3 regions of the Geodermatophilus sp. SYSU D00079 genome follow, and region 2 is predicted to be linked to each of the others. Evidence: riboswitches for the same ligand, from Rfam matches in the RefSeq annotation. Region 2 holds a riboswitch; each other region holds the start of a gene.
The links. A riboswitch is a leader RNA that binds a small molecule or an ion and turns the genes downstream of it on or off. The one in region 2 is predicted to bind cyclic di-AMP.

Region 1 (7,525 bases), on a different contig from region 2:
ACGTGGGAGCCGTCCTGGTCGTGAACGGCCTGATGCTCCTCGGCAGGGTGGACGCCCGGGCGGCGGCGCCGCTGAACCTGTTCGTGGGGACGCTGCAGGTGTTCACGCCCACCTACCTGATCGTGACCTCCGGCGGGGACCCGGCGGCGATCCTGTCCGCCTCGGGCATCTACCTGTTCGGCTTCACGTACCTGTACGTCGGGATCAACCTGCTCGCGGACCTGGACGGGACGGGGCTCGGGTGGTTCTCCGCGTTCGTCGCCGTGTGCGCGGTGGTGTACGCCGGGCTGAACTTCTTCTACTTCGAGCCCCGGGACCCGGCCTTCGGCGTGATCTGGCTGTTCTGGGCCGTGCTGTGGGGGCTGTTCTGGCTGGTCCTCGGGCTCAAGCGGGAGGAGCTCACCCGCTACACCGGCGCGATCGCGCTGCTCGCCGGCCTGGCCAGCTGTGCCCTCCCGGCGTTCCTGCTGCTCACCGGCTCCTGGGCGGACTACGTGGGCGTGTGGGCGGTCGTCCTCGCCGTCGTCTTCGTGGCCGGCCTCGCGCTGCTCTACCCGCGGCTGCGGGCGCACCCGGCGCCGGCCGTGCCGCCGGCGGCGCCGGTCCCCTCGGGGGCGCCGGCCGCGCCGGAGGGCGTGCCGGTGGCCCGGCAGACCCCCGAGCGCGACGCCGACCGGCGCACCGACACCCGCGGCACCACCTGACGCTCCCTACGCCTCGTCGCGGAGCAGCTGGTCGAACGGCGTGAAGTCGGCGAACGGGTCGGCCGGGCGGGCCGACGCCGGCCGGCCGGCCACGAGGTCGGCCAGCTCCCCGGCGGCGCGCTCCACCCGGGCGGCCAGCGCCGCGTCGACGCCCTCGCCGCCGCCCCAGTCCTCCGGGGCGGCGAAGACGCCGGTCGGGACGGCGACCGCGCGCAGGTAGGCGAACAGCGGGCGCATCGCGTGCTCGATCACCAGCGAGTGGCGCGCGGTGCCGGCGGTGGCCCCGAGCAGCACCGGCTTCCCGGTCAGCGACTCCTTGTCCAGGACGTCGACGAACGTCTTGAACAGGCCGCTGTAGGACCCGGAGAACACCGGGGTCACCGCGATCAGCCCGTCGGCGCCGACGACGGTGTCGACCGCCGACTGCAGCGACGCGTCGGCGAACCCGGTGACCAGGCGGTCGGCGAGGTCCCGGGCGAGGGGACGCAGCTCCACCACCTCGACCGTGGCGTCCTCACCGCGGGCCCGGAGGGCGGCGACGGTCGCGGCGGTGAGCCGGTCGGCCAGCAGCCGGGTGGACGACGGCGTCGACAGCCCCGCGCTGACGACCGCGAGGGTGCGGGTGGTCACCGGACCGGCACCTCCTCGGCGGTGCGCCCGGTGACGTCGTCGCCGGCGGCGTGCACGGTGCTGTCCACCGCCCCGCCGCGGGCGGCGACGAGGGAGGCGTGGGTCGGGGCGTCGGGCACGTGCGCGGGCTTGAGGGCGGCGAACTCGCGGCGCAGCACCGGCACGACCTCCTCGCCCAGGATGTCCAGCTGCTCGAGCACCGTCTTCAGCGGCAGGCCGGCGTGGTCGACGAGGAACAGCTGGCGCTGGTAGTCGCCGACGTAGTCGCGGAAGCCGAGGGTGCGCTCGATGACCTGCTGCGGGGAGCCGACGGTCAGCGGCGTCTCGCGGCTGAAGTCCTCCAGCGACGGGCCGTGCCCGTAGACGGGGGCGTTGTCGAAGTAGGGCCGGAACTCGGCGACGGCGTCCTGGCTGTTGCGGCGCATGAACACCTGCCCGCCGAGACCGACGATCGCCTGGTCGGCCGAGCCGTGGCCGTGGTGCTCGTAGCGCTGGCGGTAGAACTCGACCATCCGCTGGGTGTGCTGCGGCGGCCAGAAGATGTGGTTGTGGAAGAAGCCGTCGCCGTAGTACGCGGCCTGCTCGGCGATCTGCGGCGAGCGGATCGAGCCGTGCCAGACGAACGGCGCGACGCCGTCCAGCGGCCGGGGGGTGGAGGTGAAGCCCTGCAGCGGGGTGCGGTACTGCCCCGACCAGTTGACCACCTCGGTGTCCCACAGCTTGCGCAGCAGCGCGTAGTTCTCCACGGCCAGCGGGATGCCGTCGCGGATGTCCTTGCCGAACCAGGGGTAGACCGGGCCGGTGTTGCCGCGGCCCATCATCAGGTCCACCCGGCCGCCGGCCAGGTGCTGCAGCATCGCGTAGTCCTCGGCGATCTTCACCGGGTCGTTGGTGGTGATCAGCGTGGTCGCCGTCGACAGCTGCAGCGTCGAGGTCTGCGCGGCGATGTAGGCCAGCGTGGTGGTGGGGGAGGACGAGAAGAACGGCGGGTTGTGGTGCTCGCCCAGGGCGAAGACGTCGAGCCCGACCTCCTCGGCCTTCTTCGCGATGGCCACGACCGCCTGGATCCGCTCCGCCTCGCTGGGCGTGCGGCCGGTCGTGGGGTCGGTCGTGATGTCGCTGACCGAGAAGATCCCGAACTGCATCTCGTGCTCCAAGTGGTTGAGAGCGCAACTACTGCTGCGTGCAACAGTTTCGCCCGGCCCGTATTCCGGGTCCGCGGACACTCTCCCGCGACGAGGGTCACGGGACCCATGTGGCTCCTGGGATTGTCACGGGACGGTAACGGCCCCTACGGTGGGTGCGTCCGGTCGGTCGTGCGTCCCCATCCGGGGAGCCTGGCCGGACGCCGCCGAGTCGTGTCCGCGCACCGCGGACGTGAGCCGGGGACCCACCGCAGCACCGGGGTGAATCCTGCTCCCGAGCAGGTAGGGCACCTTCCCGCCCGAACCCGTCAGCTAACTCGGTAGGCGGCCATGGAAGGAACGGAGAGCATCCGCATGCCTCGCCCACGGGCCCTCCCGGCCCGCAGGGATCCCGGGCCACGCGCACCTCGCGCCTCTTCCTCGGTCCGCTGATCTCACCTCCCCCGTGACCGGCCGCGCGCGTCCCTGACCGCCGCCGGACCCCCTCCCGTAGACCGCTGCGCCCCGGGCTGCCCTCCGTAGGAGTCGGCCGGCCCGCGTGCGCCCTCGCGCCCCGGAGCACCCCCCTCGATGAACGACCGCACCACGCAGTCCCCCGCGCTCGACGCCACCACCCCCGCCGTCGACGCCGCCACCCCCGACACCACTCCCGCCCGCCGCCGGGTGCGCCTGCCGGCCCAGGGTCGCCGTCCGGCGTTCTTCCTGGCCGCCGCCGCGGCCGGCGCGATCGTGGTCAACGTCCTGGCCACCGGCGCGCCCGACGCCGAGGCCACCGCCACGCCGACGGAGTCGGTCAGCGTGGCCGAGCAGCTGGGCATCACCGCCGACACCGCGGCCGCGGCCACCCCGGACGCCGCCGACCTGGCCCCGCTGCAGGAGCTCGCCGCCTCCCGCAGCGAGCGCGAGGCCGCCGCGGCCAGCGCCGCCCAGGCCCAGGCCGCGGCCGACCAGGCCGAGCTGGACCGCCAGGCCGCCGAGCGCGAGGCCGCCGAGCGCGCCGCGGCCGAGGCCGCCGCCGCCGAGCAGGCCGCCCGCGAGGCCGCCGAGCGCGAGGCCGCCGAGCGTCAGGCCGCCGCCGCTGCGGCCGCCGCTGCGCCGGCCGCCGCCCCGGCACCGAGCAGCGGTGGCTCCGCGGCGCCGCGTGGCTCCTTCAAGGAGTACGCGATGTCCAAGGTCGGCAGCGCCCAGCAGTTCAGCTGCCTGGAGAACCTGTGGGGCAAGGAGAGCGGCTGGAACCCCAACGCGCAGAACCCCACCAGCACCGCCTACGGCATCCCGCAGTTCCTGAACTCCACCTGGGCCGGCACCGGGATCGCCAAGACCTCCGACGGCTACCGCCAGATCGACGCCGGGCTCATCTACATCGAGAACCGCTACGGCAGCCCCTGCGGTGCGTGGGCGCACTCGCAGGCCAACAACTGGTACTGATCGAGCGGTGCTGGATCGAGGGGCCGTCCCGGCAGGGGCGGCCCCTCGAGTCGTTCCCGGGGCCGGTGTGGGACGGTCGGGCGGTGCCGTTGGCGAGCGAGGAGGGGGCGCGCGTGGACCCGGACGTCGTGGCCACCGGGCGGTCGGCGTGAGGGTCGTCCCGTCCGGCTTCGTCCGCGCCCACACCCAGGTCCGGCGGCCGTCGTCGGTCCCCGAGGTCCGGCTGCACGTGGCCGACGACGTCGTCGCCCTCTGGGAGGCCATGGAGGCCCAGAACGGCGGCGCCGGGGAGGCGCCGCCGTTCTGGGCCGCGGCGTGGCCGGGTGGTCAGGCGCTGGCCCGCTTCGTGCTGGACCGGCCCGAGGTGGTCGCGGGGCGGGCGGTGCTCGACCTCGGCGCCGGCAGCGGCCTGGTCGCCCTCGCCGCCCGGCTGGCCGGGGCCCGGTGGGTGCTGGCCAGCGACGTCGACGAGTTCAGCCGCACCGCGGTCGGCGTCAACGCCGGGCTCAACGGCATCGACGGGGTGAGCGTGACCGGCGACGTCCTGGGCCGCGACCTGCAGGGCATCGACGTCGTCCTGGCGGGGGACGTCTGCTACGACCGGGAGATGACCGAGCGGGTGCTGCCGTTCCTCGACCGCGCCCGCGCCCGCGGCGTCGAGGTGTACGTCGGCGACCCGGGGCGGCCCTACCTGCCGCACGACCGGTTGACCGCCGCCGCGGTCTACGAGATCCCCGAGACCGAGGGCCCCGGACTGCGGCGGACGACGGTCTGGCGGCTGCCGTGAGCAGCGTGGCCCCCGACCGCGGGCGCCGTGCCCGCCGGCCCTCCGGCGACGACCGGGAGCGGGCGATCCTGGCCACCGCCGAGGCGCTGCTGGCCGAGCGCCCGCTGGCGGAGATCTCCGTCGACGACCTCGCCCGCGGCGCCGGGATCTCCCGGCCGACCTTCTACTTCTACTTCGCCTCCAAGGACGCCGTCGTCCTCGCGCTGCTGGACCGGGTGGTCGCCGAGGCCCACGAGCTGCGCGCCGCGGCGCTGGCCGGCGCCTCCGACGACGTGCGGGCGAACTGGCGGGCGGCGCTGGTCGCCGTCCGCGACACCTTCCGTGCGCACCGGGCACTGACCGCGGCCGCGACCCAGCTGCTGGCCGCCAGCGCCGAGGTGCGGGAGCTGTGGTTGCAGGTGATGGAGGGGTTCGTGGCGGAGACCGCCGCGGCGATCGAGGCCGAGCGGGCGCGCGGTGCGGCGCCCGGCGGCCCGGCGGCCCGCGACCTCGCCACCGCGCTGAACTGGATGAACGAGCGGGTCATCCAGGGCACCCTCGCCGGCCAGCAGCCGGCCGTGGGGGAGGACGACCTCATCGACGTGCTGCTCACCGTCTGGCTGCGCACCATCTACGGCACCGACGATCCGACGCGCCGTTGACGCACTCGACACCGTGTCGAGTACCGTGGTGCAGGTCACCGGCCGAGCCAGGGGGAACGCCATGACCGCACCCACCGAGCACGTGGACGTGCTGATCGTCGGCGCCGGGCTCTCCGGCATCGGCGCCGCCTGCCACCTCCAGCGTGAGTGCCCCGACCGCAGCTACGCCGTCCTCGAGGCGCGCGAGGCCATCGGCGGCACCTGGGACCTGTTCCGCTACCCGGGCGTGCGGTCGGACTCCGACATGTTCACCCTCGGCTACTCGTTCAAGCCGTGGACGCAGGCGCGGGCCATCGCCGACGGCGAGTCGATCCGCCGCTACGTGCAGGAGACCGCGCGCGAGCACGGCGTCGACCGGCACATCCGGTTCGGCTCCCGCGTGGTGGCCGCCGAGTGGTCGACCGAGGACGCGCGCTGGACGGTGACCGTGCAGCGCACCGGCACCGACGAGACCGTGCGGCTGACCTGCTCGTGGCTGTCGGTCTGCTCCGGCTACTACCGCTACGACGAGGGGTACCGCCCGCGCTTCCCCGGCGAGGAGCGCTTCCGCGGCCGGATCGTGCACCCGCAGCACTGGCCCGCGGACCTCGACCACGCCGGCAAGCGGGTCGTCGTCATCGGCAGCGGCGCCACGGCGGTCACCCTCGTCCCCTCGATGGCGCGAACCGCCGCGCACGTGACGATGCTGCAGCGCACGCCCAGCTACGTCCTCGCCCTGCCCGGCCGGGACCCGCTGGCCGACGCCCTGCGCCGCCGCCTGCCGGCCCGGGCGGTCTACCCGGTGGTCCGGTGGAAGAACGTGCTGACCTCCATGGCCTCCTACCAGCTCAGCCGGCGCCGGCCGGCCACCATGAAGGCGATCATCGCGAAGCTGGCCCGCAGGCAGCTGCCCGCCGGGTTCGACGTCGACACCCACTTCGGCCCGCCCTACGACCCCTGGGACCAGCGGCTGTGCCTGGTGCCCGACGGCGACCTGTTCACCGCCATCCGCGAGGGCCGGGCCGACGTGGTCACCGACCGGATCGCCACCTTCACCGAGACCGGCGTCGCGCTGGAGTCCGGTGCCGAGCTGGCGGCCGACGTCGTCGTCACCGCCACGGGGCTGAACCTGCTGCCCATCGGCGGCATGACGCTCACCGTCGACGGCGAGCCGGTGCGGCTGTCGGAGCGGGTCTCCTACAAGGGGATGATGGTCTCCGGTGTACCGAACTTCGCCATGACGATCGGCTACACCAACGCCTCCTGGACGCTCAAGGCCGACCTCGTCGCCCGGTACGTCTGCCGGCTGCTGCGGCACATGGCCGCGCACGGCCAGGCCGTCTGCACGCCGGTCGCCCCGCCGGGCGGCGGCACCGAGCCGTTCATCGGGCTCAGCTCGGGCTACGTGCAGCGCAGCCTGGACGCCCTGCCGAGGCAGGGCGCCCGCGCCCCGTGGCGGCTGTACCAGAACTACCTGCGCGACGTGCTGCTGATGCGCCGCGGCCCGGTGGTGGACGAGGGCGTGCGGTTCACCGCACGCCCGCCGGCCCGCAGTCCCGAGGAGGTCGCCGCGTGAGACCGGCCCCCTACGTCTTCGCCGGCGGCACGGCGGTCGTCACCGGCGCGGCCGGCGGCATCGGCGCCGCCCTCGCCCACGGCCTGGCCCGCCGGGGCAGCTCCCTGGTCCTCCTCGACCGGGACGCCGAGGGGCTCGCGGCGGTGGCCGACGCGATCGGCACCGCCCACCCCGGGCTCGCCGTCACGACCCACGTCGTCGACCTGTCCGACGCCGAGGCCACCCGCCGCGCGGCCGCCACCCTCGCCGAGGCCCACCCCGAGGTCACCCTGCTGGTCAACAACGCCGGGGTCGCCCTCGGCGGGCGCTTCGACCAGGTGACCCTCGAGGAGTTCGAGTGGGTGCAGGAGGTCAACCTGCGCGCCGTCGTCCGGCTCACGCACGCGCTCCTGCCGGCGCTCAAGGCCCACCCCGGTTCGCACCTGGTCAACGTCTCCAGCCTGTTCGGGCTGATCGCACCGGCCGGGCAGGTGGCCTACGCGACGAGCAAGTTCGCCGTCCGGGGGTTCACCGAGGCGCTGCGGCACGAGCTGGCCGACGACGGCGTGGGCGTCACCTGCGTGCACCCGGGCGGGATCCGCACCCGGATCGCCGCGGACGCGCGGGTGGGCTCCGGTGTGCCGGCGGAGGAGGGC
Region 2 (7,525 bases):
GCCGGCGGCGGGTGCTCCGGGCACTAGTCTCGGCCGGGTGAGCGACGCGCCGGCCACCGTCCTGGTCTACAGCTCCCGGCCCGAGGTACGCGCTGCGGTGCGGACGGCCGTGGGCCGCCGGCCGGCGGCCGACGTGGGCCCTCTCACCTGGGTCGAGTGCGCCACGGACCAGGAGGTCATCGAGTCGGTGGACGAGGGCGCCGTCGACCTCTGCATCCTCGACGGCGAGGCCCAGCCCGCCGGCGGGCTCGCGCTCAGCCGGCAGATCACGGTGGAGGTCGCCGACCGTCCGGCGCTGTGCGTGCTGATCGCCCGGCAGCCCGACCGCTGGCTCGCGCACTGGTCGCAGGCCGACGCGACCCTGCCCTTCCCCGTCGACCCGCTGACCGCTCCCACCGTCGTCGCCGACCTGCTGCGCGACCGGGTGGGGCGCCGGCCCGTTCCGCGCCGGTGAGCGCGCGCACGCCCACCTGGCCCGCGCTGCTGACCCGGCTGCTGGCCCGCGAGGACCTCTCCACCGACGACGCCGCCTGGGCGATGCGGGAGGTCATGGCGGGGGAGGCGACGCCGGCCCAGATCGCCGCGTTCGCCGTCGCGCTGCGGGCCAAGGGGGAGTCGCCGGAGGAGGTCGCCGGCCTGGCGGCCACCATGCTGGAGCGCGCCACGCCGGTGCACCTGCCCCTGGACTGCGTCGACATCGTGGGTACCGGGGGTGACCAGGCGCACACGGTCAACATCTCGACCATGGCCGCGGTGGTGACCGCCGCCGCGGGCGCGCCGGTGGCCAAGCACGGCAACCGGGCCGCGTCGTCGTCCTCGGGGGCTGCGGACGTCCTCGAGGCGCTCGGCGTCGTCATCGACCTGCCGGCCGCGGCGGTCGCCTCGTGCGTCCAGGAGGCCGGGATCGGCTTCTTCTTCGCGCCGGTCTTCCACCCGGGGTTCCGGCACACCGCCGTGCCGCGGCGGGAGATGGGCGTCGGGACGGTCTTCAACTTCCTCGGCCCGCTGGCCAACCCGGCGCGCCCGGTGGCCGCCGCCATCGGCTGCGCCGACGCGCGCATGGCCCCGGTGCTGGCCGCCGTCCTGGCCGGGCGCGGCACGCGCGGCCTGGTGTTCCGGGGGGACGACGGCCTGGACGAGCTCACGACCACCACCACCTCGTCGGTGTGGGTGGTCCGCGACGGGGACGTCGAGGCCGACCGGCTCGACCCGGCCGCGCTCGGGATCGAGGCCCCGCCGGCCGGTGCCCTGCGCGGCGGCGACCCGGCCTTCAACGCCGACGTCTTCCGGCGCGTGGTGGCCGGTGAGCGGGGGCCGGTCCGGGACGCGGTGCTCCTCAATGCCGCCGCCGCGCTGGCCGCGTTCGACCAGCGGGCCGGACGGCTGCACGACGTCCTCGCCGCCGGGCTCGAGCGGGCCGCCGCGGCGGTCGACGACGGGCGCGCCCAGGCCCAGCTGGAGCGCTGGGTGTCGGTCAGCCGGTCGCTGCGCGCCTAGTCCCCCTGCAGGGTCCCGGCGCGAGCTCGCGAGTGGTGGGGGCAGGGCCTCCGTCAGTCGGCGGTGTCGAAACCGATCGCGAACGCCGCCTCGAGGTCGTGCCGGGAGTAGGCGCGGAAGGCGATGTGGGTGTCGGTCTCCAGGACGCCGGGCACCTTGTTGATCCGCCCCGCCACGACGTCGGCGATCTGCTCGAACTCGCGCACGCGCACCACGGCGATCAGGTCGACGGTGCCGGCGACCGAGTAGACCTCGCTGACCCCGTCGAGGTCGGCGACGGCCTCGGCCACCTCGGGGATCGCGTCGGTGGCCGCGTCGATCATGACGATGGCGGTGATCACGCCGGCGATGCTAGCCGGGCCGCGGCCGGGCCGGCGGCTGCGCGGGGCCCGGGTGAGATCCGGTCCGGCCGCGCGCGGGTGCCGAGCGAACGGGTGTCGGCGAAGGGGTCGCGGCCGGAGTGCCCCGCCTCCACGCGGTCGAGGAAGGCGGTGTAGCCCCCGGTGCCGGGCACCGGGCAGGCGAGGGTGCCGGACACCTGGACGAGGCGGGTGCCGGGCTTCTCCATCCAGCGCAGCACCAGTTCGGTCTCGTCGACCGACGCGGCCAGCTCGTCGTCCGGGCCCAGCGGGGTCTCGGCGGTGGACAGCAGCCCGGCCAGGGTGTCCCGGACCGACGTCCCCCGGGGCGCGCAGCCGGCGGCCACCAGCCGCCCCCGGCGGACGACGGACAGGTGCCAGCCGCCCGCCCCGTCGGGGCGGGCCAGGACCAGCTCCGGTACCGCGGCCAGCGACTCCAGCCGCTGCCGGCGGCGGACGGCGCGCACGAGGACCGCCACCCTGTCCCGGAGCACCGCCGCGTCCTCGTAGCGCTCCTCGGTGGCCAGCCGGTCGACGCGGGCCAGCAGCGGTGCGAGCAGCGCCCGGGGGTCGGCGGCGACGGCGGCGCGGAAGACCTCGGCGATCCCGGCGTACTCCTCGACCGACTGCGCGCCGGTGCAGGGGGCGCCGCACCGGCCCATCCCGGCCAGTGCGCAGGCGGTGCCGAGCACGCGCAGCGACAGCCGGCCGGTGCACTGCCGCAGGGGCAACGACTCGTGGATGGCGGCGACGGCGGCGTCGGCGGCGCGCCGGTCGGGGAACGGGCCGAGGAACACCCCCGCGCCGGGGCGGACCCGGCGCACCACCGACAGCCGGGGGAACGGCTCGTCGGTCAGGCGGACCCACAGCGCCCGTTCGGGGAACCGGGAGCGCCGGTTGTAGCGGGGCTTCTGCTCGGCGATCAGCCGCAGCTCCCGGACGGCGGCCTCGAGGTCGTGGGCGCAGGGGATCGCGTCGACCCGCTGGGCCAGCGCGACCATCTCGGTGATCCGGCTGCGCTGCTCGCCGGCGGTGAAGTAGCTGCGGACCCGGCTGCGCAGGTCGTTGGACGTGCCGACGTAGAGGGGCTCGTCGCGCGGGCCGCGGAACAGGTAGACGCCGGGCCCGGTCGGGACGGCGTCGGCCAGGTGCCGCTTGCGCAGCCGCTCGGGGTCGACCTGCCGGGTGAGGCCGGTGAGCTCCTCCAGGCTGGTGATGCCCAGCGGGCCGAGCCGCTCGAACAGCCCGTGCAGCACGTCGACGGTGGCCCGGGCGTCGGCCAGCGCGCGGTGGCAGGGCTCGGTGGTGGTGCGGAAGTAGGGCGCCAGGGTGGCCAGCTTGCAGTTGGGCACCTCGTCGCGGGTCAGCAGCCGGCGGGCGAGGACGGCGGTGTCGACCGAGGCCGTGGCCGGCCACGGGATGCCGTTCTCCGCGCAGGCGGCCTTGAGGAACCCGAGGTCGAAGGGGGCGTTGTGGGCCACCAGGACCGCGCCCCGGGCGAACTCGAGGAAGCTCGGCAGCACCGCGCCGATGCGCGGGGCGGTGGCGACCATCGTGGAGGTGATGCCGGTCAGGACGCTGATGTAGGGCGGGATCTCGCAGCCCGGGTCGACCAGGGTCTGGAACTCGCCCAGGACGGCGCCGCCCCGGACCTTGACCGCGCCGATCTCGGTGATGGCGCTGTCCTTCGGCGAGCCGCCGGTGGTCTCCAGGTCGACCACCACGAACGTCACCTCGGCCAGCGGGGTGCCCAGCTCCTCGATGGTGGCCTGCTCGTAGCGGGGGAGCCCGGCGGCGGCTCGTGCGGCTGTGCCGGCGGCGATCCCGGCCAGCCGGGCGGGGGAAGAGGGCACGGGGCGGACGGTAGGTCGGGGCAGTGACAGTCCCGGGGACGCGCGCCGGTGTCCCGCCCGATGGCGGGGAGGCAGCCGACCGCGGTCGCGCGGAACTGTCGGAGCCCGTCCCTAGCGTCCGGCGCGGACCGACCGGGGCCGTGGAGGGCCTCTGCGACGAGGTGTCGGTCAGCAGAGGAGTGGGCCATGTTCATCGACTGCGACACCTGCACCGCCCGGGGCACCGGCTGCACCGACTGCGTCGTCACCGTCCTGCTGGGCGCCCCGCCGGGCTGGGAGACCGCCGACCCGACGGTGGTGCCGATGGCCGGCCGGCGCGACGGCGGCAGCGCCCAGACCGCCGAGGACGTCGTGGTGCCGCGGCCCGGCGTGGTCGTGGAGTTCGACGACGTCGAGCGGCGTGCGGTGCGGGTGCTGGCCGAGGTCGGCCTGGTCCCGCCGCTGCGGCACCAGCCGTCCACCGGTGGGCGTCCCGGCGGCGCGGCCCGGGAGCGGCGGCGCACCGGGTGAGCCGCACCGGCCGGGCCTCCCGCCGGCAGGCACGCAGCGTCGACGTCCACGGTGACCGTGCGTGGCCGCCGGCGTGGCGCGGGCCGGACGTGTGGCTGTTCCCACAGTCCACGCAGACCCCGTTTGTCACATCTTCATCACGCCCGTACGGTGAGCCGGTCCGACCGGGCGGTCGTCACCCGCGAGAGGTGACCTCGGGCGGACACCGCCGAATCCCCTGACGCGCCCCGTGCGGCGTCGAGGGGGAACCGGGGACCCACCGCAGCACTGGGGTGAGTTCTCGCGTGCGCCGGTGACCCGGGGCACACGCGCCGCCCGTCGGCGCGCAGAGATAGGGCACTTCTTCCCAGCCCGAACCCGTCAGCTAACTCGGTAGGCGGTTGCTGAGGAAGAAACGGAGAGCCGCCGACCGTGGCGACGCCTCGCCCTGCCCTGGGGCATGCACTCGACCAGTCCCACCCCGACCTCCCGGTCCTGTTCCGCCGCCCCCGCCTGGCCCGCCGACTCGGTCGCGGGCTCGTCCTGGGAGCCACCGCCACCCTGGCCCTCACCCTCCTGCCGGGTACGGCCGCCGCGGACCCGCAGCAGGCCGGTACCGCCGCCCAGGCCGCCCAGCTGGTCGCCCAGGCCGGTCACGAGCTCGAGGTCGTCACCGAGCAGGTCAACGAGGCCCGCGAGGTGCTCGCGCAGCAGCAGGCCGCCGCGGACGGCGCCCGCCAGGCCGCCGCCGACGCCCAGCAGCAGCTCGACGCCCTCGACGGTCAGGTCCGGCAGGTCGCGCGCACCGCCTACACCGGCGACGGGATGACCCAGCTGGACCTGTTCATGACGAGCACGTCGGCGGAGGACTTCGTCTCCCAGCTGGCCACCCTCGAGGTGATCGCCGGTCACACCACCGACGTCCTCGCCCAGGTGGCCGAGCGGGCCGCTGCCGCCGAGCAGGCCCGCGCCGACGCCGACGCCGCGCAGGCGCAGGCGCAGGCCACCCTCGACGACGTCACCGCCCGGCAGGCCCGGCTGGAGTCCGACATCGCCGACTACCGGGCCCAGTACGACGCGCTCTCGGCACCGCAGCAGCAGGAGGTCGTGACCGCGCACGCCGGCCGGCCCGTGGTCGCGCCCGCGCCGGCCGCCGCCGCCAGCGGTGCCGCGCAGGCCGCCGTCGACACCGCGCTCGCCCAGGTGGGGGACCCGTACGTGTGGGGCGCCGGCGGCCCGAACGCCTTCGACTGCTCGGGGCTCACGCAGTACGCCTACGCCGCGGCCGGCATCAGCCTCCCGCACTCCAGCCGCATGCAGTCGACGATGGGCACCGCCGTCTCGCGGGCCGACCTGCAGCCGGGCGACCTGATCTTCTACTTCAGCCCGGTCAGCCACGTCTCGATGTACATCGGCAACGGCCAGATGGTGCACGCCTCGACGTCCGGTCAGCCGGTCAAGGTCGTCAGCGTCGACTCCATGGGCGGGATCACCGCCATGCGCCGCCTCGCCTGAGGGAGGCCCGGGCACCCCGCCGCCCGGCGACGGGGAGGACGGGGTCTGCTCGGGGACTCCTAGGATCGGCCGGGTGAGCGCCCGTCGGGCCGCGCTGCTGGTCGCGGGTGTGCTCGGGGCGGCCTTCGTGGTCGTCGTCGCCGTCGGCACGCCGTGGACGCTGCTGCCCGAACCGCCGGGCGGGGCCAGCCCGGTCCGGCCCGGCGCCGGCCTGGCCCCCGGCGTCGTCGAGCGCGCTGAGTCCTTCGCCGCCGCGATCCGCCCGGCGTCCCTCGCCTCGCTGGGACTGGGGCTGGCGGCCTCGGCGGTCCTCGCCCTGACCCCGCTGGGGCGGTGGCTGGTCCGGACCGTGGCCCGGCCGCTGGGCGGTGGATGGGTCTGGCAGGTGCTGCTGGGCACGGTGGCGCTGACGGTGGTGGGCCGGCTGGTCACCCTGCCGCTGTCGGCCTACGGGGAGGTGGTCCGCCACCGGTTCGGGCTGTCGACGCGCAGCTGGCCGCTGTGGCTGCGCGACGTCGCCGTCTCCACCGCCATCAACGCCGCGCTGACCGCCCTCGCCCTGCTCGCGGTCGTGTGGCTGGCCCGCCGGGCGCCCCGGACGTGGTGGGCGTGGGCTGCCGGGGCCGCGGCCGCGCTGGTCGTCGTCGGCTCGTTCCTGTACCCGGTGCTCCTCGAGCCGGCGTTCAACCGGTTCGAGCCGCTGCCGGCCGGGCAGCTGCGCACCGACCTGCTGGAGCTGGCCGAGGCCAACGGCACCCCGGTCGAGGACGTGCTGGTCGCCGACGCCTCCCGGCGGACGACGGCGCTCAACGCCTACGTCTCCGGGTTCGGCTCCACCCGGCGGATCGTGCTGTACGACACGACCCTCGACCAGCTGCCCGACGCCGAGATCGAGTCGATCGCCGCGCACGAGCTGGGCCACGTCGCCACCGACGACGTCCTGACCGGGACGCTAGAGGGGGCGCTCGGCGCGGCCGCGGGGGTCGCCCTCCTCGGCTGGCTGCTGTCCTGGTCGCCACTGCTGCGCCGGGCCGGGGCCGACTCGGCCGGGGACCCCCGCGTGGTGCCGCTCGTGCTGTTCCTGGCCGCGCTCGGCACGCTGGTGTCCACCCCCGTGCAGAACCTGGTGTCCCGGCAGGTGGAGGCGCGCGCGGACCTGCACGCCCTGGACCTGACCGGGGACGCCGAGGCGTTCGTCGCCATGCAGAACCGGCTGGCCACCGCGAACCTCTCCGACCCCGATCCGCCCGCGGCCTGGCAGTGGTTCTTCGGCTCGCACCCGACCGGACCGCAGCGGATCGCCTTCGCCGAGGACTGGCAGCGGCTGCAGGAGGCCGGGTGAGGACGCTCGTCGTCACCAACGACTTCCCGCCGCGCCAGGGCGGCATCCAGACCTTCGTCGCCGCGCTGCTGGCCCGGCGCCCGCCGGACTCCCTGGTCGTGCTCGCCTCCCGCTCGCCCGGCTGGGAGGAGTACGACGCCGCGCTGCCGTACCCGGTGGTCCGGCAGCGGACCGGCATGCTCCTGCCCACGCCCGCCACGGCGCGCGCCGCCACCGACCTCGCCCGCCGGTACGGGTGCGACACCGCCTTCTTCGGGGCGGCCGCGCCCCTCGGGCTGCTCGCCCCCGCCCTGCGGGCGGCCGGGGTCGGCCACCTCGTCGGCGCCACCCACGGCCACGAGACGGGCTGGGTCGCGCTGCCGGGGGCGCGGCGGCTCATGCAGCGCATCGCCGGCGGCCTCGACGTCCTGACCTACATCAGCGAGTACACCCACGCGCGGCTGGCGCCGGCGCTGGACGGCGCCACGCGC
Region 3 (7,525 bases), on a different contig from region 2:
CGTCCTTGACCGGCGGAGGGGTGTGCAGGGGTGCGAGCCCCTGACCGCCCCCGGTTGGCGCACACGCGGCGGACGGCCTGGACAGCCGCGCCGGGCCGGTGCTAGGACGGACCCGTCCTGTCGCCCGCGAACGGTGCCACCGCGAGCGCGAGAGGAGGTCGAGGCCGGCGTCGGGTGACGATCCCTGCAGCGCTGAGAGGCGATGGCCTTGAGGAGACACCGCACGGCGATCCCGGTGGTCGCGGCAGCAGCGATGACCGTGGTCGTACTCGCGCCGGCGGCCGCGGCCGGAACGGTGCCCGTCGTCACCACGACGTGTCCGAAGACGCTCACCGTCGCCACGTTCGAGCCGGGAGAAGAGGTGTCGGGCAACGCCACCGTGACCTCACGGGACGGTGCGGACCGGCTGAACCGCGGCGAGGGCCTCTTCCTCCTGGAGGAGGGGACGTCGAGGCCGTTCACCCTGGCGGTGCACCTGGGCGCCCAGAGCGACGTGAGCCAGACCTTCTCCTTCACCGCGTCGGGGACCTCGCTGAGCGCCTGCCTGCTCGCGACGGCTCACGGTGGTGGTGAGGAGAACGTCGGCACCGTGTGGACGAACGTGACGCCCTAGGACCAGGGCCGTCCCGGGCGGGTCCGCGGGGGAGCGTGACGAGGCCCGCCGGGCGGAGGCGCCGACCTGGGGGCCTGACCGGTGGGGCGGGTGGGGCTCGAACCCACGACCCAGGGATTATGAGTCCCGTGCTCTGACCGGCTGAGCTACCGCCCCGGTGGTGCCCAGCCTGCCAGATGGGCGCCCGGGCCCGGCGTCGCCGTCAGGACGGGCCGCGGATCGCCTCGACCGCCGTCATCGCCTGCTCGCGCAGGGCTGCGGAGACCGGGGCGGAGCCCGCGACCTCGGCGGCCGCGGCCTGGCCCCGCTCGCTCACCACGTAGGCCATGAAGTCGGCGACGAGCTCGGCGGTCTGCTCGTCCTCGTACTCGACGCAGCCCACGTGGTAGCTGACCAGCACGATCGGGTACTGGCCGCTGCCGGTCGTCGTCCGTGCCAGCTCGAGGGCGAAGTCGTACTCGCCGCGCCCCGTCAGGGTGGTGGAGGCCTCGACCACGGCCGCTGCGGCCTCGGCCGTCGGCGCCACGAACTCCCCGCCGACGCCGATCCGCGCCACCCCCAGGTCGCCGGCCTGGGAGAGGTCGGCGTAGCCGATGGTGCCCTGGCCGCCGGCCACCGCCGCCACGACGCCGGAGTTGCCCTGTGCGGCCTCCCCGCCCGCGACCGGCCACTCGCCGTCCGGTTCGTGCGGCCACGCCCCGCCGCCGGCGGCGGCCAGGTACTCGGTGAAGTTCTGCGTCGTGCCCGACTCGTCGCTGCGGTGCACCGCCGTGATCGGCGTGGCGGGCAACGGCACGCCGGGGTTGTCCGCGGCGATCGCCGGGTCGTCCCACCGGGAGACCGTGCCGGCGAAGACGGCGGCCAGCGTGGTGGGGGAGAGGTCGAGCCCGTCGACGCCGGGGACGTTGTGGACGACGGCGATCGGGGCGATGTAGTTCGGCAGTTCGAAGACCCCCGCCGCCCCGCACCGCTCCCCGGCCTGCGACAGCTCGTCGTCGTCCAGTGGGGCGTCGGAGCCGGCGAAGTCGATGCCGCCGGCGAGGAACTGCTCCCGGCCGCCCCCGGAGCCGACCGGGTCGTAGTCGACGGTCACGCCCGGCTGCACCCGCGTGTACCCCGCCGTCCACCCCTGCATGGCGGCCTGCTGGCTGCTGGCCCCGGCACCCACGAGGGAGCCCGAGAGGTCCCCCGTCGCGCCGTCGCCGCCGCGCTCGTTGGGGGGCACGTAGTTCGCGATCGCCACCACGGCGCCGACCACGGCCGCCGCGCCGACCGCGGCGGCCACCTTGCTCCGGGCAGACACGGGCGCCTTCCCCTCCCGGCCCGGGCGCCGGCCGCCGGGCGTCGCCGCCGACCCTAGGGTGTCGGTCCCGTCGGGGCGGATCGGCCAGAAGTGGGCGACATCTCATCCGCGACGCCGGGCGACGGGGCGGGGGAGGCGTGGGGCGCCGGTCCGCCGGACGAGCGGAGGACGTCGGCGCAGGTCGCCATGGGGAATCCGTGAGGCGAGGCGCCCCCCGCGACCATCACCACTCCGCGGTTGCACAGTGACGCGCCGTAGCGGGAGGTCACCCCTCCGGGCAAGGAGGCGCACCGGAGGTGTTACTCGATCGTGACCGCACGGGGTCACCCGTAGTAGTTTTCCCGACGGCCCAGCCGGCATCCGCTCCTCGACACACGAGGGCACCGGCCGGGCCCCGCCGAACCGCCGACGTCCCTCAGGGGCCGCGGCGGACCGGGGACCCACCGTTCCACTGGGGTGAGTCCTGCCTGCGCAGGGGGCGCAGGCGGGTAGGGCGCCGTCCGGCCCGAACCCGTCAGCTAACTCGGTAGGCGGTCGCGAGGATGGGAGAACCGTCGCCTTGGCGACCTTGCACCACCTGAGGACCCTGCCTGCGCGCGGGGGGTCGGCCCGCCGGCTGCTGCGCGCGCCCCGCCGGGCCGTCGTCGTCGCCGCCGTGGTCGGCGGACTGCTCGCCGGCACCCCCGCCGCGCTCGCCGCGCCCGCCGTCACCGGGACCTCCGAGCAGGAGGGCCTGGCCGCCGAGGTCGCCCGCATCGAGCAACTGGTCACCGCCGCCGAGGAGAAGCTGCAGCGGATGACCGTCGAGGCCGAGGCCGCCGCCGACGCCGCCCTGGTCGCCCGCGCCGAGCTGGCCACGGCCCAGGCGCAGGCCGACGCCACCGCCGCCGAGCTGGCCACCGCCCAGGCCGACGTCGCCACCGCCGAGGACGACGTCGCCACGCTGGGCCGCGAGGCGTACATGGGCGCCGACAACCGCTACGGCGACATCGAGCTCATCCTCGACGCCGAGAGCCCCACCGAGCTGCTCCAGCAGGCCGCGACGATGGACGTCCTCGGTGCCCAGCGTGCCGCGCGGCTGACCGAGTTCCTGGCCGTCGAGCAGCGGGTCGAGGAGGCCGACCGGGCCGCGCGGGCCGCGGTCACCCGGCTCGACGAGGCAGCCCGCGCCGCCGACGAGGCCGAGGCGGCCGCCACCGCCCACCTCGCCGAGGCCCAGGCCGAGTACGACGCCGTCGCCGCGGAGAAGGCGGCGCTCGACGCGCAGTACCGCGCCGCGGGTGAGCGGCTGCTGGCCTCGCAGGGTGCGGCCGACCCCGCCGCCGCCTTCGACGCCCGGCTCGACGCCCGCGCCCAGGGCACGGCCGCGCTGCCGACCGCCGGCCGGCTCACCTCCTGCTACGGCGCCCGCTGGGGCACCATGCACCAGGGCATCGACATCGCCGCCCCCATCGGCACGCCGATCTACGTGCCGGAGGACGGCGTCGTCCTCCAGGCCGGTCCGGCCAGCGGCTTCGGCCTGGCCGTGTACGTGCAGCACGCCGACGGGCAGATCACCCTCTACGGCCACGTGAACGCGTTCTCCGTCACCGCCGGGCAGGTGGTCACCGCGGGCCAGCAGATCGCCGAGGTCGGCAACCGCGGCCAGTCCACCGGGCCGCACCTGCACTTCGAGGTGCACCAGGGCGGCCTCTACGCCGACCGGGTCAACCCGATGCCGTGGCTGGCCCAGCACGGCATCAGCCTCGGTGGCGGGTGCTGACCTGAGCTGACCCCACGACGGCCCCCAGCCCCGGCGGTCGGGAACCGTCGTGCTCTCAGCGGCGGCCCCGCAGCCGGCCGAGCAGGCCGCCGACGCCGCCCAGGGTCTGCGCGGCCAGTTGCAGGATCGGCCCGCCGGGGATGCCCGGCGCGACCTGCACGACCGGCGCCAGTGCCAGCAGGCCGCCGAGCTCGTGCACCCGCAGCCGCCGCCGGGCCAGGGCCGCCACGGGGTTGACCCGTCCGGAGGCGGCCTCGAGCAGCAGGTCCGCCGGGGCCTCCACGGCGGTGCCCCGGGGCGATCCGGGGGCCACCCGCCGCACCGTCCAGCCGGTGGGGTCGGCGGTGAACGCCCAGCCCCCCTCCGGCGTCGCCAGGGTCGCCCCGCCGGTGATGCCGACGGACGCGGACAGGGCGCCGGTGACGTCGGCCAGGGCCGCGAGGCCGGCCTGCAGCACCGGGCCGGGCACCGGCGGGGCGCCGCACGCGGCCAGGTCCAGGCCGTGCACGGCCAGCTCGTACGCCTGCCCGAGGACGACGCTGAGCAGGGGCAGCGTGCCCACGACCGCGACCGCCGGTGCGGTGTCCAGCTCGACGGGCTCCTCGGCCAGGTAGCGGGCGGTGGCGTCCCGGTTGCGGCGCAGCGCGGCCAGCACCTCCTCCCGTGTCGCGTCCCGGTGGGCGGCGGTGACCCGCGCGTTGGTCGCATCCACCTCCGGCGGGGTCCCCGCGCCCCCCGCCCGCGCGGACGCCACGAGGTCCGCGAGCGCCGCGTGGTCGGCCCAGCAGCCGAGGTGGACGCAGATCTCGTGGGCCCGCCACCCGGGCAGCCGGGAGGACCGGTCGAGGTCCACCGCCTCGGCCTGGGCGAGGAAGGCGTCCCACGCCGGCAGGACCAGCCCGGCGACCTCGTCCCGCCCCGCGTCGGCCATCCCCTGGGATCGCAGCATGGCCCGGCCGGTACCCCGGGGGTCCCGCCCGGTACGCCTCGCCGCGCGCGGCCGTCTTGTCCGCCGGGCCCGGTCCCCGTCAGCCTGGGGCCATGACACGCAGCGGCACGACCCGCGGCACGGTGATCCGCTGGGACGACGCCCGGAGGGCCGGCCTCGTGGAGGCCCCGGACCTGCCCGGGGGCTGCTGGGTGGACGCGTCGGTCGTCGACGGCCCGTCCGGCGGCGCCCTCCGCGCCGGGCAGGTGGTGGACGTCGACTGGACCGAGCCGGGGGTGGAGGGCGCGCCGTTCCGGGCCACGCGGGTGGTCCCGCGGGAGGACCTGCAGGCCACCCTGGGTGCGTGAACCGCGGGTGTCGCACCCATGCACACCGGTGTCCGCCACTACGCTGGGTGAGGACCGGGCGGTCTCGCTGAGCGGGTCCCGGCGGCCGTCGCGAAGGGCTTGCGGTGTGCCGGGTCGCAGGCGTAGGAGGAGACGACGGCACGGTGGACGGGCGCGTCGTCACCGTGCTATGGCCGCTGACCAGCGCGTAGTGGCCGCTGTCGTGACCTTCCGTCACATGTGACCCATCAGCCCCATCCGCACTGGCGCGATGGGGTGACCATCGTGCAAACTGTTCCTGGGCCCCTGGTCCACCACCGTCGAACACAGCCTGTCACCGAATCGATCGTCCGTTGGGGAAGACGAGACCGATCGAGTCGATGGAGGTACCCCGTGCAACGACGGTCTACCCAGGGTGTCGTCTTCGTGCACGCGTGCCCGAAGGCGCTCTGCCAGCACGTCGAGTGGGCGCTGGAACGCGTCATCGGCGCGCCGGTCTCCCTGTCGTGGGCCGACCAGCCCGCGGCACACGGTTCCTACCGTGCCGAGGTCGCCTGGACCGGCGCCCCGGGCACGGGGGCGAAGCTGGTCGCTGCGCTGCGCGCGTGGCCGATGCTCCGCTTCGAGGTGACCGAGGAAGCCAGCTACGGCAACGACGGCGAGCGCATGTCGTACGTGCCCGGCCACGGGGTCTACCGCGCGCCGACCAGCGCCAACGGGGACCTCATCGTCACCGAGCAGCAGCTGCGTCACCTGGCCGCCACCGCGACCTCCATCGAGGCGTTCCGGCACGGGGTGGACGAGCTGCTCGGCGCCGCCTGGGACGCCGACCTCGAGGTCTACCGGCACGCCGGGGACGGTCAGCCGGTGACCTGGCTGCACCAGGTCGTCTGACGAGGACGGGGTCCCACATCACGATCCGACTACGACGGCCCGGTGCGACCCGCGCGCTCGTCGTAGGCTGAGGCCGGTCGTCCGGACGTCGTCGGGGAAGCGGCGTCCGGACGACCACGAGCCCCACCACAGGGCCCGGCCCCCCACCAGGGGTGCCGGGCCCTGTGGCGTTCCCGCTACAGCGGGATGTTGCCGTGGGCCCCGCGGCCGGGTGGCGCCGCCGCGAGGGCGGCGACCAGCCGGCGGCGGGTGCGGGTGGGCTCGACGACCTCGTCGACGACCCCGATCTGCAGCGCCCGGTCCACCCCGCCGGCGATCCGCTCGTGCTCGGCGGCCAGCCGGGCGTGCAGCGCCTCGCGTTCACCGGGCGGGGCGGCGGCCAGCTCCTTGCGGTGCAGGATGCCGACGGCCGCCTTGGCGCCCATGACGGCGACCTCCGCGCCGGGCCAGGCGAACACCGCCGTCGCCCCCAGCGACCGGGCGTTCATCGCGATGTAGGCCCCGCCGTAGGACTTGCGGGTCACCAGCGTCACCCGCGGGACGACGGCCTCGGCGAAGGCGTGCAGCAGCTTGGCGCCGCGTCGCACCACGCCGTCCCACTCCTGGCCGACGCCGGGCAGGTAGCCGGGGACGTCGACCAGCACCACCAGCGGCACGCCGAAGGCGTCGCACATGCGCACGAAGCGGGCGGCCTTCTCCGCCGAGGCGGAGTCCAGGCAGCCGCCCAGCCGCAGCGGGTTGTTGGCGACCACGCCCACGGTCCGCCCGGCCAGCCGGCCCAGCGTGGTGACGATGTTCGGCGCCCAGCGCGGGTGCAGCTCCAGGCCGGGCCCGTCGAGCACCGCGGCCACGAGCGGCTTCACGTCGTAGGCGCGGTTCGGCTTCTCGGGCAGCAGGGCGCGCAGGTCGACGTTCGGCTCGGCCTCGGCCGGGGCGAGGGACCCCTGCGCGGCGAGCAGGGCGACCGCCTCCCGGGCGGTGTCGAGCGCGGCCTGCTCGGTCTCGGTGACCACGTGGACGACGCCGCTGCGCCGGCCGTGGGTGTCCGGCCCACCGAGCCGCTCCATGTCGACGTCCTCACCGGTGACCGACCGGACGACGTCCGGGCCGGTGACGAACACCCGCCCGGCCGGGCCCATGACCACCAGGTCGGTCAGTGCGGGGCCGTAGGCCGCGCCCCCGGCGGCCGGCCCGAGGACCACGGAGATCTGCGGGACCCGACCGGAGGCCCGCACCATCGCCTCGAACACCTCCCCGACGGCGTGCAGCGCGGTGACGCCCTCGGCCAGCCGGGCGCCGCCGGAGTGCCAGATGCCCACCACCGGCGCCCGCTCGCGCAGCGCGGTGTCGATCGCGTCGACGACGTGCCGGCAGCCGTCCAGGCCCATGGCGCCGCCCATGACAGTCGCGTCGGTGCAGTAGGCGATCGCCGGGCTGCCGGCGACGGTGCCGCGGGCGGCCAGGACGCCGGAGGTGTCCCGCGGTCGCAGCGGCGTCATGGAGCCCGCGTCGAAGAACCGCTGGAGGCGGTCGGCCGGGTCGCGCGGGTCCGGTGCGGTGGGGACGGGAGCGGCGGACAGGACTGTCACGGGACCTCCGGGGCCTCGGGCGCGGGCGGTTCTGGGCAGGCGTCATCGCTGCACCGGCCCCGGGCCGGGGCCGGTGCAGTCGGGAGGGC

Region 1: linked by a shared signal. The riboswitch ahead of ACI79E_RS18935 (aggregation-promoting factor C-terminal-like domain-containing protein) and the one ahead of ACI79E_RS10265 (C40 family peptidase) in region 2 are both predicted to bind cyclic di-AMP.
Region 3: linked by a shared signal. The riboswitch ahead of ACI79E_RS17655 (M23 family metallopeptidase) and the one ahead of ACI79E_RS10265 (C40 family peptidase) in region 2 are both predicted to bind cyclic di-AMP.

Annotation. Positions count from the first base shown of each region.
Region 1 is NZ_JBJGZS010000028.1:21,744-29,268, reverse strand. Features, by position in the region: gene ACI79E_RS18950 (AmiS/UreI family transporter) at 1-704, shown strand, start outside; gene ACI79E_RS18945 (FMN reductase) at 711-1,334, opposite strand; gene ACI79E_RS18940 (LLM class flavin-dependent oxidoreductase) at 1,331-2,479, opposite strand; cyclic di-AMP (ydaO/yuaA leader) riboswitch at 2,674-2,821, shown strand; gene ACI79E_RS18935 (aggregation-promoting factor C-terminal-like domain-containing protein) at 3,050-3,907, shown strand; gene ACI79E_RS18930 (class I SAM-dependent methyltransferase) at 4,056-4,694, shown strand; gene ACI79E_RS18925 (TetR/AcrR family transcriptional regulator) at 4,691-5,335, shown strand; gene ACI79E_RS18920 (flavin-containing monooxygenase) at 5,397-6,890, shown strand; gene ACI79E_RS18915 (SDR family NAD(P)-dependent oxidoreductase) at 6,887-7,525, shown strand, end outside.
Region 2 is NZ_JBJGZS010000009.1:129,903-137,427, reverse strand. Features, by position in the region: gene ACI79E_RS10290 (hypothetical protein) at 38-454, shown strand; gene trpD (anthranilate phosphoribosyltransferase) at 451-1,497, shown strand; gene ACI79E_RS10280 (Lrp/AsnC family transcriptional regulator) at 1,551-1,838, opposite strand; gene ACI79E_RS10275 (DEDD exonuclease domain-containing protein) at 1,835-3,709, opposite strand; gene ACI79E_RS10270 (hypothetical protein) at 3,896-4,219, shown strand; cyclic di-AMP (ydaO/yuaA leader) riboswitch at 4,416-4,614, shown strand; gene ACI79E_RS10265 (C40 family peptidase) at 4,631-5,713, shown strand; gene ACI79E_RS10260 (M48 family metallopeptidase) at 5,787-7,055, shown strand; gene ACI79E_RS10255 (glycosyltransferase family 4 protein) at 7,052-7,525, shown strand, end outside.
Region 3 is NZ_JBJGZS010000024.1:56,405-63,929, reverse strand. Features, by position in the region: gene ACI79E_RS17670 (hypothetical protein) at 254-613, shown strand; tRNA gene ACI79E_RS17665 (tRNA-Ile) at 696-769, opposite strand; gene pstS (phosphate ABC transporter substrate-binding protein PstS) at 816-1,916, opposite strand; cyclic di-AMP (ydaO/yuaA leader) riboswitch at 2,312-2,460, shown strand; gene ACI79E_RS17655 (M23 family metallopeptidase) at 2,476-3,678, shown strand; gene ACI79E_RS17650 (maleylpyruvate isomerase family mycothiol-dependent enzyme) at 3,734-4,627, opposite strand; gene ACI79E_RS17645 (hypothetical protein) at 4,720-4,974, shown strand; gene ACI79E_RS17640 (DUF3145 domain-containing protein) at 5,347-5,847, shown strand; gene ACI79E_RS17635 (acyl-CoA carboxylase subunit beta) at 6,024-7,436, opposite strand.